4 regions of the Shewanella sp. 1180_01 genome follow, and region 4 is predicted to be linked to each of the others. Evidence: predicted binding sites of a transcription regulator. Region 4 holds the regulator's gene; each other region holds the start of a gene.
The links. Region 4 encodes sigma-54, which starts transcription at its own class of promoters, with help from an activator protein. Its sites were predicted from a motif close to GTTGGCACGNNNNTNGNNT; they were not measured.

Region 1 (4,596 bases), on a different contig from region 4:
GGTACCAGTGGCCAGACTCGAACTGGCACGCTTTTAAGGGCGCGGGATTTTGAATCCCGTGTGTCTACCGATTTCACCACACTGGCATTATCTTCAATCTCAAAAACTTTGCAAATCTTTGCAAGGATTTTGCACGTTAATTCTTTTGAATTAACTTTTTACATCATCAGCTTAGTGAAAATTAAGCTGTAAACACTGTGACTTTTGAATCCCGTGTGTCTACCGATTTCACCACACTGGCATATCAAATATGCACTTAGAAGCAATCAAAACAACTGGCTGTCTCTAAGTGCTGGGAATTATACCTTTGCCCATGACAATGGCAAGCCTTTTGCCGCGACTTTAATACAAATTGCATTTAACCGCTCAAAAATCATGCTCTTGGGGTTATTCTGCACCATGGGATAACAAAAAGGCGGTATATTCTTTATCACTTTTTTGGATATGGTTAACCAGCCAAGCCTTCAAGAAAGTCATTAATTCGTCGGCAACATCTTCCCCTTTTACAACCCGCTTTTGAAAATCAAGTACTTGCCCCACTAACTTGCCGTGCTTTTCCTTATGACTGTCGGTCTGTGGATAGCCAAAGCGGGCAAAGAGCTCTTCTTCATAGGCAAAGTGATTGGCGGTGTAATCCACCAGCCCTTGCACGATACGTTTGATGGCTTCAAGTCCATACTCTTCGTTTAACGTGCGATGCAGTTCATTGATCAGCGACACTAATCGTTGATGTTGACGATTGATCTCTGGCATCCCTATGTCTAACTCAGGTCCCCATTTCACAAACAGTTTATTTTGTGCCTGACTCGAGTTAAAGAATGCCGCATTCACATGGAATCGGTGCAGCAAGGAGCCGATTTCCTGCGACATGTTATACACTTTCAAACTCGATAAGTTAGTGTTGTTGGTGTGGGACGCATTACTTAGGGCGAGCTCTGCCATCACAGTGATATTTTTATTTATCTCTTCAGCAACTGTGTGTTGTTGCCCCGATGCCGTGGCGATTTGATGGGACATATCGGTAATGGTCTCTACCTGCGTGACGATTTGTCCGAGCGCGCTGTGGGCTTGATTCACCATCTCAGCGGTTTCGTCGGCAATGACCACGTTTTTCAACATGACTTCAACGCCATGTTGTGCACCTTTTTGTAATGCGGCGATTTGTTGTTGGATTTCCACCGTGGCTTCAGATGTCCGTTTCGCAAGATTACGCACTTCATCGGCGACAACGGCAAAGCCGCGACCATGCTCACCGGCTCTCGCACTTTCAATGGCGGCGTTTAAGGCGAGTAAGTTGGTTTGCTCAGCCACCTGCGAAATGGTTTCGATAATGCTACTGATATTATTACTGTCGGCGGCCAAGTGCTCAATCACGATTCGAGTATCATGGATCTGTGCTGACATAGCGCCAATTTTAGTCACTATGCCATTCATGATTTGGTCGCCATGCTTGGCAGAACTTTGAGCTATATCGGCAGCTTTGGCCGCACTGATTGCATTTTGCGACACCGCTTGCACGCTTGAAACCATTTGCGTCATCGCACTGGCGGCCAGTTCCGTTTGATGCTCTTGCTCTAACACCCCTTGTTTTGCCTGCTCACTGATGACCTTGATATCCGAGGCCACTTTTTTCATGCCTTCGCAGGTATCAGACAAAGATAAAATCGTGCGGCTAACATCCTCGCCCATGCGGTTGATACTATGCACGACCTTAATGAATACGCCTGCATCTTTCTCTTCTAATTGATAGCTTAAATCCCCCTCGCCTAAATGATGGGCGGCACGTTCAAGCTGTCTTAAATTGCGAATTAATTTATTGATGTTGAACATTAAAATGCCGGCGAGCGCGCTTAAACACAGGATGGCGACAAAGTGCCCTGTGATCACTAAACAATAGAGTGGATAAATCAGCAACAGCAGTGGCGCAAAGATAGAATTATATCCCATGGAATCCTTGCGACTTTTATTAGAATCCATTTTTTACTCCTTTAAAAAACTAATATCGCAGCATTCATCTAAAAAACCAAAACCAATAAATAGCATGGTGCGATAACGAAATATCGATCTGGTTAAGTAGATTAATCCTAGACACTAACAGAAGAAGAAACAAAGCCAAATTATTTGAACTCATCACTGTTAAGCATAGCCTCAAACTTGACCAAGATCACAGAGTTAACTAAGGGTTATGACTTTGTATTCCTATGTCGATTCTTTATTGATCGAGATCAGTATTTTAGCTATCGAATACCGCTAATTTAGAGAGGACTTCACAGGAAAGAGGATTTCAGTCATGGCATTTTGGTTAGATCTAATGTTTGGTAACCCCATAGGCTTACTTTCAATGATCGTTATCTTTAGCACAATAGGGATAGTGTCTTATATCACTTGGATGTTCATTGTGAAGTCGGCACCGAAACAATAGTTTTTGCTCCAGTTGTTCTTCATGTTCTTGTATAAATGCAAAATCTAGGGGGTTTTTATCACCCCCATTTTTTGTTGTCTCGCTTTTCAGAATGTTGCAACTCATCTAAAGCCAGCACTCATCCTAGCGAGACAAAACACGCCTATGCAGCGTGTTTTCTGTTTTGTACTAGACCATTTAAAAATTGCGGACGCGCTTTAATCAACGACTGCATCTCTTCCTGGCTCGGCTCACCCGCAGGCAAACGCAGCACATCGCGGTTGAGATACATGCGGGCCTTCATGGCAATCTTATAGTCGGCTGTCGGTCCCTGAATCGCATAATGGCGCTCGTTACCGAGTTTTTCTAAGATGCAGGCATTCAATAAACTTTTCACAGCGGTTTCATTTTGCGGCAGAGTCAAAATTGTGGCGCCCTGAAGAAAGAACTCTCTGACTAACGCTCGCTCTGCAGGATCAAGCAGGTTCACTTTAGCTTCAATCGTCTCAATAACGCGCTTATCACTTAAATGACGGATAGACTCATCTAAGCCTAAGTTAATTAATTGACTCAAAAAGTAAGCGATAGAAACGATTAGACCTAATCCAACAAACTGTGCATGTTCCGGCACAAATTTATCGAGCGCCAACACTGCCAACACGTTCGGGGGAATAAGGAGTAAGACAGTACAACTCACCATTAGCCACAGCATGACTCTGAACATCATTTTCTTTGGACTAACAAACTTAACTGAATCCAGCTTGAGTTTAAACATAGTGCTATCCCAGTGACAAAAAATTGAACTTATCGGCTAATAAGCAAATTCAATGCCATAAATGAAGAGATATTTCGTTGATTTTATTCGCAAGAAAATGCACTTTCTGGATCTGTAAGTCTATGCTTATAAGCATCTCAAGCCGCTATTGCATAAAGAAAATTTAAGATGCTGACATTCTTTAGCCAACTTATCAAAAGTCCCATAGGCAGGCACCTTACCTTGTCTATTGTACTTTTTAGCTCTGTTATCACCTTAATCACCACTGCCTATCAGTTGATCAGTGATTATCGCAATGACGTTGTGCGTATCGACAGAGTGTTTTCCAATATGGAAAAGGTGAACTTAGATGTGCTCGCCGCCAGTATTTGGGTGATTGACGAGCGGCTCATTAACACTCAGCTCAATGGCTTAATTCAGCTGCCCGATATTAACTACATTTCGATTAAAGATGACAGCGGCCAAGCGTGGAATGCCGGTGTGCAAAAGCAAGAACACTCCTTAGATAAAACCTTTCCTTTAGTTTATAAATCCCCGACCGAGAGTATTAATGTCGGCACACTCGAGATACAAGTCGATGTCGATGCCATCTATCAGCGCTTGTATGATAAAGCCATTATCATTCTGCTCTCTAATGGAATAAAGACCTTCTTAGTTGCTGGATTTATTCTGTTTTTAGTATGGTTCAATATCACCAAGCACTTAGATAAACTCAGTCAATACTGCAAAGATATCGACCTAGATCACGAATACGAGCCGCTGCAATTTGCCCGCCAAGAAAAAATTGATGAGTTTAAACAAGTCGCCGACTCCATCAACAGCATGCAAGTACAACTGAGAAGCTCCTTTGGCGCCTTAAAGAAATCTAAGGCTGAACTGCAAACGGCCCTAGAAGATAGAGAGCGGCTACTCAAGCTCGAACGTAGCTATAAAGAAGAACTCGCCAGACAAGTCAAAGAAAGGACCATAGAACTAGAACAATCCCTTAGCGCACTAAAACGGGCGCAACAAGTGTTAGTTGAGCAAGAAAAAATGGCGGCCTTGGGAGGATTGGTGTCAGGCGTTGCCCACGAGATAAACACGCCGATTGGCATTTGTTTGACGGCGGCGAGTGCGCAGCTCAGCCATATTGAAGAGCTGATCGACCTGATCCACAGCGACCAAGCCACCTTAGATGAAATCAATGAGATCCTTAATGAGTATCAAGAAAGCTGTGAACTCATAGTCCGCAATATCACCAAAGCCAGTAGTTTGATCCAAAAGTTCAAAACGATCGCCATCGATCGCAGTCATGAAGAACACCAACCTTGTAACTTAAGTCAGCAACTCCACGAGATTTTAGAGTCGACATTAATTATGCATCCGCATGTCAACGCCGTCACTGAAATCAGCGTAGAGCCCACACTCAATATTCAAACCA
Region 2 (4,596 bases), on a different contig from region 4:
CACTAAGCTGCCTTGGGCTATGGCATACACATTACCGTCAACGCCTTTCAAAAAGGTTTGCAATAAGGTGCCGCCGCGTAAACTTTTGGCTTCGCCTAAGCTAGATACGGTGACGTCAAGATCTTGACCCGGTTTTATAAAGGCTGGCATATCGGCGTGTACGGCAACCACAGCGACGTTTTTAATCTTTGGTTTGACGTTGTCAGGAAGATTAATACCGAAATTTTTCAGCATAGTCATAAAGGTTTGTTCGGTATAACTGGTTTTTTCACCCGTTCCCGGCAAACCAACCACTAAGCCATAACCGATCAACTGGTTACTGCGTACGCCCTGCACATTGGCAATATCTTTAATTCGTTCAGCCTGACTAGGTAGAGAAAACACTAGCACGGCAACGGCTAACACCAGTTTATATTTCATGATACGACTCCTTAGAAGGGCCACCAGTCGCTCATAAAGAACTGGCTTAACCAGCCCACTTTTTGAGCATCTGCGAAAGTACCTGTGCCACTGTATTGAATACGGGCATTTGCCATCCGCGTTGAATCGATAGTGTTATCGGGTTTAATGTCCTGCGAGCGAACCAGACCAGTGACGCGAATAAACTCATCACCATTGTTAATTGAGATCCATTTTTCACCGCGGATCACTAAGCTGCCGTTGTTCAGCACTTGCATCACGTTTGCCGAAATGCTGCCATCTAAACTATTACTCTGATCCGCATCCGATTCACGTTTAGTGTTCATGCTATCTTTATAACGTAAATCAATTGGTACTCCGCCAACGGAGATATTACTACCACCGGCGAAGATAGGATCTAAGCTCATATCAGAGCCTTTTTTGATCTGATTGCCTGCACTCTTCTTAGCTTGAGTCGACTCTTTCAAAACGATAGTGATAATGTCGCCAACTTTGTGAGCACGTATATCCGAATACAAGCTAGATGCTTGACTGTCTTGATAAATAGAACCAGTCGCGGCAATTTTTGTCGGCGGTGCCTCTGGGTATACCGGCGCATAAAAGGGATCATCCGCAAGGGGTTTCTTTTGCGTCGAGCTACAAGCTGCAAGCAATAACGCGACGGCCAACACAAGATATCTAGCCATGATGTTTGCCTCTATAAATTCTGAGTCACGTAAGACAGCATCTGATCTACCGCTGAAATCACTTTGGAGTTCATCTCGTAAATGCGCTGACTTTCGATAAGATTCACAAGTTCTTCGGTCACGTTAACGTTAGAGGTTTCTAAGGCGCCTTGACGAATCGCTCCCATGCCATCTAACGAAGCAGTACCTTGAATGGGCGTGCCGCTCGCACCGGTTTCCGTGTATAAGTTTTGCCCCATAGGATCCAGACCCGATGGATTAATAAAATCCGTCATAGTCAACTGACCCACAACTTGGTTCTCTGCTGTACCTGGGGTTTTCACTGAAACTTCACCCTCAGCGGAAACGGTAATACTAGTCGCATTGTCAGGAATCGTGATCGCGGGTTGCAGCAAGTAGCCAGAACCTGGCGTCACAATCTGGCCCGTATCGTCTAAGGTAAACTGACCATTTCGAGTATAGGCCGCAGTACCATCGGGTAGCTGGATTTCAAAAAAACCTGGGCCCTCAATCATCAGATCCAATGAGTTATCCGTAGTCAGCATGTTGCCTTGGGTAAACATTTTCTGTGTGGCGACAACTTTGGTACCCGCACCTATGTTTAATCCATTAGGTAACTTAATGTTAGAAGCGCTGACACCGCCCGCTTGGTTAACTGTTTGGTAAAGCAAATCTTCAAATACTGCGCGACTTTTCTTGTAGCCCACAGTGCTGGCGTTCGCCACGTTGTTCGAGATCACCGCAATGTCAGTTTGCTGTGCGTCTAAGCCAGTTTTACTAATCCATAACGCCGGATGCATAATCTATCTCCTAACTAATACGCATTAATGAAGATGAAGCGCGATCATTTTCTTCCGCGGTTTTCATCATCTTGACTTGCAATTCAAACTGACGCTGAAGGTCAATCAAAGACACCATTTCATCGACAGGATTTACGTTACTGCCTTCCACTGCGCCACTTTCAACCCCTACGCTAGGATCGGTAGGAGCGATATTGCCCGACACGAGCCGGAACAGTCCGTCCTCACCCCGCATCATCTCGGCATTACCCGGATTAACGAGTTTCAAGCGACCGACTTCTTCCACAACCTCAGCGGTAGCGCCCTGAGGTCGCACAGAAATAATGCCATCCTGAGAAATTGAAACTTTCTCGATAGGAAGCGGCAACACTATGGGACCAGCATCACCCATAACAGGATTTCCCCTGTCATTGTGTAGTAAACCCGTAGAGTCGAAACTTAAACTGCCTGAGCGGGTATAGGCTTCACTGCCATCTTTTGCCTGCACGGCAAACCAGCCGTCGCCTTTAATGGCAACATCGAGATCTCGTCCAGTGGTTTTTATGGGACCAGAGCGAAAATTAGCTGACGGAGATTCTGTCATCGCAAACACCCTTGTCGGCAATCCTTCACCGAAGGCCTGCATCGAGCGAGCTTGCGCCATATCGGATTTAAAACCGTCGGTATTCGCGTTAGCTAAGTTGTTCGCACGGAGCGCCAGCTCATTCATATTTTGCTTAGCACCACTCATGGCGACATAAAGGAATTTGTCCACAGACTGCTCCGTCAAATTTTCTACATGACAATAGCAAAGCAAGCATCATGCCAACAAAATTGACTTTTAATTTACTGATAGAATTGAAGAATAGGAAAATGAAGTGAATTGACAGTAGGATAAAGGCTAAGTGTTGCCACTGGCGGCAACACTTAGTCATACAATGTAATGATTAGCGGATTTGTAATACGGTTTGTTGCAGCGTGTTGTTCACTTCAAGGGTACGAGAGTTTGCTTGGAAATTACGCTGCGCAGAAATTAAATCAACCAGTTCAGTGGTCAAATCGATGTTCGATCGCTCTAACGCCGATGACTTGATGCTACCAAAAGTACCACTGTTTGCCTCACCAGCAAGAGCAGGGCCAGAATTCAAACTGGCTTTCCACGACGTATTACCCACCTGTGTTAAACCTTGTTCGTTAGCAAATCGAACCAAGGCAACTCGTGCTAAAGGCACACTTAAATGGTTCGAGTAACTTGCAGTAATTAAACCATTAGCACCAATTTCAACGTTAGTTAAACGACCAACCGTCGTACCATCTTGTTTCAATTCAGTCGCCGCAAAAGGATCTGCATATTGCGTTGGCGCATTGAACTTCACTGTTAATGCTTGAGTGGCATCCGCTCCAGCACCTAATACACCAGCTGGTTTATTACCAAGTGGCGCCGTAGTAATAACTGCAGGATTACTGTCAATATAGGCTCCAACTGAGTTAAACTTCAGCACCGCCCCCGTCCAGCCACCAGCAGTTTGCGCTGAAACACCACCACCGCCCGCAACAGGTGGCACATCTGGACTACCGTCACCATCAGTATCCACATCGTATTTACCTGCAGGGCCATTTAAATTTACAGGTTTATTATCAATAGCATAATAAGCCACCCAATTACTCTCACCATTATATGCACCGTCTTTAGGCTTCACAAAGTACGTGGTCATGATGTGGCCCTCACCGAGAGAGTCATAAATAGTCATTGAAGTGACATTGTTATAAGTTTTTGGATCGGCGGGATCAAATAAAGCAGGATCTAGTGCTTCAGCTTTAGCATTTAAGTTCATTTGTAAAGTGACATTCTCAGTCTTTACTGGACGACCTGCAGTATCGGGAATTTGTACAGGCTTAGCCGTGGTTAAACTCACAGATGTTGAGTTGCCGTCTTTATCCACAGGGAAAGTCTGTAAATAGTTGCCAGCCGAATCCACCATGTAATTATTAGAATCTACTTTAAAAGCGCCTGCACGGGTGAATGCGTGATCTAATGTTCCTAATTCAGAGGACGTTACAAAGAAACCACCACCTTTGATTGCCAAGTCGAGGGAGTTCTTCGTCAGTTGTAAGCTGCCTTGATGGAATTGCTGTGCCACTTGACTCGTTGCAACACCACCACCAACAGCAGTTTTAGCATTTGAAAAAATAGAATTAGCGTACACATCCGCAAATTCAGCACGGGACTCTTTAAAGCCAATGGTGTTCGCATTAGCAATGTTATTCGCCGTAGTGTTTAAATCTTTCTGCGCGGCATCAATGCCACTCAATGCAATGTTAAACGACATAATTCACCTCTACACTTGACTCAATTCATTGATGAGCGACTTACGCCCAATTCGGATGCTGCAAAAATTCTTTTAGGCAAACTTAGGTTTCAGATACAGCTAACACATCGGTTAACTTGATGCCCATACCGCCTCTCAAGTTAAGAATGGCACCAGTACTGGCCGTACCAAGAGAGACACTGGTCACATGAGCATAGGTCGAGACTGGCAATTCTTGGGATTTCCCATCCACTAAACCACTCGCCTTGATCGTATAGTTACCTGCGGTTACAGGTTTTCCATCTTTATCGAGGCCATCCCAGTTGACATCGACATTGCCCCCCTTACTGCCATCAACTTTAAAGGTGGTCACAACTTGGCCTTTATCATCCTCAACACGTA
Region 3 (4,596 bases), on a different contig from region 4:
TTTTACCCACACCGGTTGGACCCACTAATGCAACCACTCCGCCCTGTTTAACAATATCATCACCTTGATTATCAAGCATGTTAGCGAGACTTTGAGGTAAAGCTCGAACTAATTCTGCAGGCGTATAGTGTTGGCTCAGCGCCGCTAATTTGTTCGCAACCGCAGGGGAGAATTCAGCCTCAAGTAACTTGGCCTCGAGCATAGCACCGACGGGGTCGATGCGTTTTTTATGTTCTGTCATCAAAGAGGACACTTGGTGTGTCAATAAATTACGCAATGAGGCTAACTCATCACGCATTGCCTCAATATCTGCGCTTTGTTTCTGTGATGTCTGTGGCTTCTTATCAAACGTAGCAGGCGCTTCGCGACGCTCCACTTTTGCCGCAACCGGAGCTTGTAACCCCTTTGCCCATGCGGGTAACGCTGCATCAACTTGCTGATGCGACATCTGTTGATTCAAACGACTTTGCTGCTTCTCTAACAAGGCTTGTAATGAGTCAGCAGGTGCCGCAGGCTTTGCACGGGTTTCTACTCGTACTGGCTGTTTAGCACCCAAGGACACAAGGTCGTCACTCACGTCCATAAAGGTTGGCGCTGGCGCAGTAGCTGCGGTTTTCGCTTTAGGTTCGTCATAGTCAACGGCGGCGACAATTTCGATGCCCCCATTCACTTTCTTATTTGACATAATGACGGCATCTGAGCCGAGTGTTTCTTTCACTTGGGCCAGTGCGGCGCGCATGTCTTTGGCAAAAAATCGTTTAATCTTCACTTATGCGTCCTCTACTGGCCGACTGCAGATACGATACGTATTTGCTTCTCATCAGGTATTTCTTGATATGAAATGACTCTGAGATTAGGAATAGTATGTTTAACAAAGCGTGACAGCGTCGCGCGTAACATACCTGACGTCAACAATATGGCAGGTTGTCCGACCATTTCTTGCTTCTGAGCCGCATCGGCAAGAGACTGCTGCATGCGTTCTGCAAGACCGGGTTCAATGTTAGGACCATCACCACCGGTTGCTTGCATTGACTGATGCAACATCTGTTCCAACTCTGGCGCCAAAGTTATGACGGGGATTTCGAGCTCTGGGCCTGAAATTTCCTGAACGATCATACGTTTCAACGCGATACGAACTGCAGCGGTCAAGACTTCAGTGTCATTACTCTTAGTGCCGTATTCTAACAAAGTTTGCACTATAGTACGCAAGTCTCTGACTGAAACCCCTTCATTTAACAGGTTCTGCATCACTTTTACGACATGTCCTAACGGCATGACATCAGGAATAAAGCCATCCACCAGCTTAGGCGAGTGTTTCGCAAGCATATCCATCAGTTGTTGCACTTCTTCGTATCCTAACAACTTAGCAGCATTATTGGTCAGCAATTGACTAATATGGGTTGCCACAACCGTAGCTGCATCAACAACGGTATAACCTAATGTTTGTGCATGCTCACGTAATTCAGGGGCAATCCATACTGCTTCCAGACCGAAAGCCGGATCGCGCGTTTCAATACCGTCAAGCTTGCCATAGACTTGGCCGGGATTAATCGCCAATTCACAATCGTGACGAATATCCGCCTCACCAACAACTACGCCCATTAGAGAAATGCGGTAGGCATTAGGTGACAAATCTAAGTTATCGCGAATATGCACCGCAGGCACTAAGAAGCCCAACTCTTGCGATAACTTCTTACGGACTCCTTTGATACGGCTTAATAACTCGCCACCTTGGCCCTTATCGACCAGTGGGATCAAGCGATATCCAACCTCAAGCCCAATAGTATCAACATGATGCACATCGTCCCAACCCAGTTCTTTAGGCTCTTTATCTTGTCTCTCTACAGGGCCTGATTTAACAAGTTCTAAGGCTTTAATGCGTTTTGATTCATTACGCTTATAGACAAAATAGGCAGCACCTGCAGTAATAAAGGCGAAGCTTAAGAACGCCATATGTGGCATGCCAGGAACAATACCCATGACAAATAACACTCCGGCGGCGATACCCAATGATTTATGACTGTCAAACATCTGACTCATCATCATTTGGCCCATATCGCCCGATTCATTTTGACGGGTTACCATCAAGGCGGCAGCGATTGACAGTAATAAGCCTGGGATCTGCGCCACCAGACCATCACCGATAGTCAGCAAGGTATAAATTTCAACCGCTTCAGAGAAACTTAAGCCATGCTGAACAATCCCTATGATGAAACCACCTAAGATGTTTATCACTAAAATCATGATACCCGCAACGGCATCACCTTTTACGAATTTTGAAGCACCATCCATCGCGCCATAAAAATCAGCTTCACGAGTCACTTCGGCGCGACGTATTCTTGCTTGGTCTTGGTTTAAGGTTCCAGCATTTAAATCGGCATCAATTGCCATTTGCTTACCTGGCATAGCGTCCAAGGTAAAGCGGGCGCTCACTTCTGCGATACGACCAGCACCTTTAGTCACCACCGCAAAGTTGATAATAATCAAAATGATAAAAACAACTAAACCAACGGCATAGTTACCGCCAATCACCACAGAACCGAAGGCTTCAATCACCTTACCTGCCGCATCACCACCATTATGGCCTTCGAGTAATACCACACGAGTTGAAGCGACGTTGAGTGCAAGTCGTAGTAATGTCGCCACCAGCAATACAGTTGGAAAAGCGGCGAAATCTAATGGTCTATCGGTATAAATAGCGACTAACAATACGATGAGCGCTAAGGCAATGTTGAATGAGAAAAGTATGTCTAATAGAAATGGAGGGATAGGTAAAACAATCATGGCCAATGCAGCAAGCACAACCATAGGCGTACCAATGCCTTTGAATGAGCTCAGCCGCATTTGTTTTACTTGACCAAGAGTCGCTTTAACATCCATTCGCTATAACCTAAATTTTGACGTGTAATAAGCGAAAAGCAAAAAACGCGCCAACAAAATAAATCAGACTAATTAAGAAAAATTATACCAGTGACTTATTGATATAAAGAAGAAATAACAGTGGAATATCCATACAAAGTGACATTGTCTGACTTTCGCTCACGATTGTCAGATGCTGCTAACTTAATATTTTAACTCATCAGGGATGGGCTGATTAAGCGGGACAGGAATAGGTTTGCGACCACGTCCTTTCTGATATTGACGTAACTGGAAAACATAAGCCAAAATCTGTGCCACGGCAGTAAATAGTCCTTCGGGGATTTGTTGATCTAACTTAGTCGTATGGTATATCGCCCTCGCAAGAGGTGGTGCAGAGACAATGGCAATATTGTGTTCGCGAGCAATCTCACGAATTTTAAATGCAACGTCATCAACGCCTTTGGCAATCACAAAGGGAGCGGCGGAGCGCTGTACATCGTATTTAATCGCTACTGCAAAATGCTCGGGGTTAACAACGATGACATCGGCATTGGGTACTTCAGTCATCATTCGACGCTGGGCTAACTCGCGTTGCATCTGTCGTACCCGCCCTTTTACTTCTGGTTTCCCTTCAGTGTCCTTATATTCATCTTTTACTTCTTGTTTGGTCATCTTAAGTTGCTTGTTATGATTCCAAATTTGGAACGGCACATCGATGACGACAATTAATAAAATAGAGGAGCATAACAAGATAAACATCCACACGAGTAAATCTAATGCGTGGTAGACATTACCGGGAAGATGGTCGCTAGACAGCAACATAATATCGTTAAAATAAAAGCTCAGTAATAAATATGCCGAAAATGCCACCACAGAAAACTTGGCAATCCCCTTTGTCAGCTCAACTACTGCTTGCACGCCAAACATGCGCTTTAGACCTGCTGCAGGGCTCATTTTACTGGCCTTAGGCATCATAGCTTGGGTCGAAAAATTCATTCCACCTAAGGCAACGTTGCCAATAAAAGCAACAACTACGATCAACAGCATAATTTTTGCCATGGGCCATGCGATTTCGCTCGCGACAACGCCCCAGACATTAAACATTTCTTCAGTATCAAATATTTGCGCCCGGTCCATGGTAAAAACCGTCTCAAACACCCGAGTTAGACTCGTGGCTAGACTAGGACCTAGCATATAAAAACCACATGCTGCCGAAATTAATACTGCTGCTGTACCGAGTTCTTTAGAACGCGCAATCTGCCCTTTTTCCCGCGCCTGTTCTAGACGCCTCCCTGTGGGTTCCTCACTGCGTTCACCGCTTGATTCTTCAGCCATGGGCTGCTCCTAATACCGTCATATCAAGCCATCTGCGTTACATTGAAGCGCTAACATATCGCAAAGCAGCACTTGAGCCGCGGCCCACACTTCATCAAAATGCTCCATGACAGGTGTTAAGGTTAACCAAAGAATAAACAGCCCGCCAATCATAGTGATCGGAAAACCTATAGAGAAAATGTTTAACTGCGGCGCGGCGCGGGTCATCACCCCGAAGGACAAATTGACTAACAACAGGGCGATAATCGCGGATATCGACATAGTTAATGCCGCACCAAACATATACGAACCCCAATCTGCTAGAGCACGGTAGCTAGTGAGTGTTAATCCTTGATTAGAAATGGGTAGGGTCTCAAAGCTCGCCACCAGCATACGGATCATCAACAGATGGCCATCTACAGC
Region 4 (4,596 bases):
AATTATCTACGGGCATTTGTCCTCCATAGTTGTCCGCCACTGTGCGGCAAATTGGTTCGAGAGTGCGCTGCTTGGCGCAGGGCTGAGACTTAGCGGTGACTTCGCGATAACTATGCTTCAGTCACAGATAGAGCGCTCTGGCGTAGGTCATGCGTTTTACGCATAGATTAAGGCGGCTAAGACTAAGGTGAGTCAGCGGTAATGCTCGCTAGCGTAATCGCCTATGGTTCGTGCCGTCGAGCGACAAATGTGTCGCCAAGCTTTTGAAACGAGATGTGAACTGCACAAATAAGCAGTGCTAAGTGTGAGGTGTACTAATCTGAGTGCCTGTGCGGAACACTGAGTATGAAATCAAACTAACAGGCTTCGTCAAACTTAGCGTCGATTAAGGCACAAATGGCATCCAGAGCGGGCTCAGCATCTGGGCCTTCGGCGATAAGTTTAATGGTTTTACCCATGCCAGTCTCAAGCATCAATAAGCCAAGCACGCTGGCGGCCGATGCCTGTTTATCGCCTTGTATTAAGGTGATGGTCGCATCAAACTCGGATGCCAGTACCACCAACTTAGTGGCGGCACGGGCATGTAATCCCAGTTTGTTACAGATGGTGATCTGACGTTCAAGCTTTGGCATTATTCAGCTCTCGATGGCGGGCATAAACTTTATGTTTACCGTTACTAAAGCGTTTAGCCAATTGCTCTGCGACGTAAACCGATCTGTGTTGCCCACCCGTGCAGCCAATCGCCACAGTTAAATAACTGCGATTGTTGCGCTCGAGATGCGGCAGCCAAGTTTCCAGCAAATTTTCGATTTGCCAGATGAACTTATTGACCAGTGGTTGACGATTTAAGAACTCAGCCACGGGTTCATCTAAGCCAGTCAATGGCCGCAGCGCCAACTCCCAGTGGGGATTGGGCAGAAAGCGTACATCGAACATAAAGTCGGCTTCGGTAGGCATTCCGTGCTTAAAGCCAAAGGACTCGAAGTTGATCACGAGTTCTTTATCGACACTGCCGAGCAGAATTTGTCTGACTTGGTCGCTTAAATCATAGATATTCAGGTTCGACGTATCTATGTAATGATCGACCAGTTTTGACATAGGCTCGAGCAGCTTCCCTTCCAGTTTTATCGCTTCTTGCAAAGAGACTTGGCTCTTCGACAAAGGGTGCAAACGACGGGTCTCGCTGTAACGCTTAAGCAGAATTTTATCGCTGGAATTGAGGAAGAAGCTGGTTAACTCAGTATCAGGAGGCAGGCTCGCGAGTTGCTTCACTAAGACCTTGTCCTGCTCAGGCATGTTACGCACGTCGACACTGATGGCGACGAGATCGTTACTGCCTTTGAGTTGCTCAAGCAAAGTGCCGATTAAGGGCAAGGGAAGGTTATCGACACAATAATAGCCGAGATCTTCGAGTACCCTTAGGGCGACAGATTTGCCTGAGCCTGAGCGGCCCGACACTATGACCAGTTTCATCCAGTGATTACCTGATAGAGTTCCGTTTCATCATGCGTCTTGCGTAATTGCTTTAATATTTGCTTGTCGCTCAGCTTTTCGGCCATACAAGACAAGGTACTTAAGTGCTGCTGACATTGGTCTGCAGGCACCAGTAGTGCAAATAAAATATCAACAGGTTGCTTATCGATAGCATCGAATGCTATCGGCTCTTCACACTTAATGAGTATGGCAATGGGCTGATCTATATCGGCTAGTCGACCATGTGGAATGGCGATGCCGTTACCTATACCTGTGCTCCCCATCTTTTCGCGCGCCACTAGGCTTTCGAATATCTCTTGAGATGAGAGGGTCGGGTACTGGGCAGCGACTAAGTCGCTGATGAGTTCCAGTACCTTTTTCTTGCTGCCCGGAGTGGCGCAGGTAGTGCACTCCGGCCGCAGTATGGTACAAAGTTCCATTATTAGTGTTTTGTTAACTTCTCTTTGTGTTTAATAACCTGACGATCAAGCTTGTCAATCAGGGCGTCTATAGCGGCATACATGTCAGCATGCTCTGAAGTAGCAAAAACTTCACCACCGATAAGATTTATTCTCGCTTCGGCAATCTGTTGCATTTTCTCGACATTGAGCACAACGTGCACATTATTGATCTGTTCGAAATGGCGTTCAAGTTTTGAAAACTTTTCTTCTACATATGCGCGTAACGATTCGGTAATTTCGACATGGTGTCCACTCAGGTTTATTTGCATAGAAACGTCCTCCGATATCCACTGTAGGTTATAAACTTTTACGCTGATTAGAAGGCGGAATGAGCATAGCCTCTCGGTACTTCGCAATGGTTCTGCGGGCTACGTTGATCCCTTGTTCTGCCAGAAGCTGTGCCATCTTACTGTCGCTTAATGGTTTTTTCTGGTTTTCCGCTGCAACCAGTTTCTTAATGAAGGCTCTGATTGCTGTGGATGAGCACTCCCCACCATCGTCAGTACCGACGTGGCTAGAGAAGAAGTATTTTAGTTCAAAAAGTCCCTTAGGGGTATGCATGTATTTCTGTGTCGTCACCCGTGAGATGGTCGACTCATGCATTTCTACCGCTTCGGCAATATCGTTAAGCACCATAGGTTTCATGGCTTCTTCACCGTATTCAAAGAAACCTTGCTGATATTGGACGATACAGTTCGCCACCTTCAACAGGGTATCATTACGGCTCTCTAAACTCTTGATAAACCATTTAGCCTCTTGCAGATGACCACGAATAAATTGGCTATCGGCTTGGCTTTTAGTGCTGCGCGCCATCGAGGCATAATGTTGGTTTACATTGATTTTTGGCATGCAGTCAGGATTCAGCTCAACCACCCAGCGGCCATTTTTCTTCGACACTGACACATCTGGGATGACGTATTCGTCATCGTTGGGCGTAATCAATAAACCTGGGCGGGGATTGAGGGTTTGGATAAGCGCGATGCCGTCTCTTAATTCATCCTCTTTTAATTTAGTCTTACGCATCAACAATCTAAAATCGCGGGCGGCGATCAGATCTAAATGATCTTTGATCAGCATGCGGGCGTTTTCTAGGTTGGGCGTGTCAGCGGCGAAATGCGACAGTTGGATCAACAGGCACTCGCTTAAATCGCGGGCGGCAACACCAATGGGATCAAAGTGTTGAATGCGCTTGAGTACAGCTTCGACTTCGTCGAGCTCAACCTCAGAATTGCCCATGGCTTCGAGGATTTCGTCAGTGCTTTGGGTGAGATAGCCTTGATCGTCGATGGCATCAATAATGGCGGTGGCAATGGCTAAATCGGTTTCAGAAAACGGTGTGAGGTTTTTTTGCCATTCTAAGTGTTCATACAAGCCTTCACTGGTCTCACCTTGGAAGGGCATATCGTCTTCACGACTGCCGCCGGGGCCAGAATTAGGAGAGGCGGTGAACACTTCATCCCATGTGGTGTCCATGGGGAGTTCGTCGGGCATGGACTCTTTCGTGAGCGACTCTGCCGTGTCTATGGTGGAGCTGTCTTTTTCTGGCGGCAGGGTGCTAGATTCACTGAAATCCGTATCGGATAGCGTTTGGTTTACAGGGTCTTTAGTGGCGTCGAATTGATCCTCTTCCAGCTCGAGAAGGGGATTAGAATCTAAGGCTTGCTGGATCTCTTGCTGCAGTTCTAATGACGACAGTTGCAACAGACGTATGGCCTGTTGTAATTGTGGCGTCATGGTTAACTGTTGACCCAGTTTGAGCTGGAGTGACGCTTTCATGTTACCGCTGATCCCTACGTTATTATTGTTGGATGAGGCCGCTTGTTATCATCTTGAGTGGAGTCCAATGGTGGCATAAATTGCCTACATTGGCTCCGCTTGATTAACTATAGCCTGAATTGTTCACCTAAGTACACAGCCCTAACTTGCTGATTGTCTAAGATCTCTGCGGGTGTTCCTTCGGCAATCAAGTTTCCGTGACTCACGATATAGGCATGTTCACACACATCTAATGTCTCACGGACATTGTGGTCTGTGATCAACACGCCAAGGCCACGACTTTTGAGCTGTTCGATAATCTTTTTAATGTCGATAACCGAAATCGGATCGACACCAGCAAAGGGTTCATCGAGCAAAATGAACTTAGGATTTGCTGCTAACGCCCGCGCAATTTCGACACGGCGACGTTCACCGCCCGACAATGACATGCCTTGGCTGTCACGGATGTGGGTGATGTGGAACTCTTCAAGCAGATGCTCTAGCTCTTCTTCCCTTTGCTCTTTTTTTAGTTCTTTACGCGTTTGAAGCACGGCCATGATGTTGTCATGGACGGTCAGTTTACGGAAGATACTGGCTTCCTGTGGCAAGTAACCTATGCCTTTGCGGGCGCGCAGGTGCATAGGATCTGCGGTTAAATCATCATCGTCGATAAAGATGTGGCCTTTATCGCTCTTAACCAGACCAACGACCATATAAAAGGTGGTGGTTTTACCCGCGCCGTTCGGGCCGAGTAGGCCAACGACTTGACCGGTTTTTACCGTCAGACTGACGTCTTTAACCACTTGGCGACTCTTGTAACTCTTCGCCAGATTTTGTGCTCTTAGGGTGATTTGGGTCATTTAGAGTCCTGCTTTTTCACAGGTTTATCTGCTGGCGCGTCTGGTTT

Region 1: a site for sigma-54 is predicted at 3,218-3,236, ahead of FW758_RS14865 (superinfection exclusion B family protein). Genes of this name have one in related genera too.
Region 2: a site for sigma-54 is predicted at 2,697-2,715, ahead of flgF (flagellar basal-body rod protein FlgF). Genes of this name have one in related genera too.
Region 3: a site for sigma-54 is predicted at 2,917-2,935, ahead of flhA (flagellar biosynthesis protein FlhA). Genes of this name have one in related genera too.

The regions. Positions count from the first base shown of each region.
Region 1 covers NZ_VXCT01000028.1:49,009-53,604, reverse strand. Annotated here, with positions in the region: tRNA gene FW758_RS14880 (tRNA-Leu) at 1-86, opposite strand, end outside; gene FW758_RS14875 (bacteriohemerythrin) at 388-1,977, opposite strand; gene FW758_RS14870 (DUF3149 domain-containing protein) at 2,291-2,422, shown strand; gene FW758_RS14865 (superinfection exclusion B family protein) at 2,565-3,176, opposite strand; gene FW758_RS14860 (ATP-binding protein) at 3,345-4,596, shown strand, end outside.
Region 2 covers NZ_VXCT01000024.1:22,277-26,872, reverse strand. Annotated here, with positions in the region: gene FW758_RS13530 (flagellar basal body P-ring protein FlgI) at 1-420, opposite strand, end outside; gene flgH (flagellar basal body L-ring protein FlgH) at 432-1,106, opposite strand; gene flgG (flagellar basal-body rod protein FlgG) at 1,118-1,906, opposite strand; gene flgF (flagellar basal-body rod protein FlgF) at 1,917-2,660, opposite strand; gene flgE (flagellar hook protein FlgE) at 2,833-4,215, opposite strand; gene flgD (flagellar hook assembly protein FlgD) at 4,298-4,596, opposite strand, start outside.
Region 3 covers NZ_VXCT01000024.1:53,358-57,953, reverse strand. Annotated here, with positions in the region: gene flhF (flagellar biosynthesis protein FlhF) at 1-769, opposite strand, end outside; gene flhA (flagellar biosynthesis protein FlhA) at 781-2,880, opposite strand; gene flhB (flagellar biosynthesis protein FlhB) at 3,064-4,194, opposite strand; gene fliR (flagellar biosynthetic protein FliR) at 4,213-4,596, opposite strand, start outside.
Region 4 covers NZ_VXCT01000022.1:23,970-28,565, forward strand. Annotated here, with positions in the region: gene mgtE (magnesium transporter) at 1-16, opposite strand, end outside; gene FW758_RS12795 (HPr family phosphocarrier protein) at 357-632, opposite strand; gene rapZ (RNase adapter RapZ) at 619-1,473, opposite strand; gene ptsN (PTS IIA-like nitrogen regulatory protein PtsN) at 1,470-1,913, opposite strand; gene hpf (ribosome hibernation promoting factor) at 1,916-2,203, opposite strand; gene FW758_RS12815 (RNA polymerase factor sigma-54) at 2,232-3,710, opposite strand; gene lptB (LPS export ABC transporter ATP-binding protein) at 3,818-4,549, opposite strand; gene lptA (lipopolysaccharide transport periplasmic protein LptA) at 4,546-4,596, opposite strand, start outside.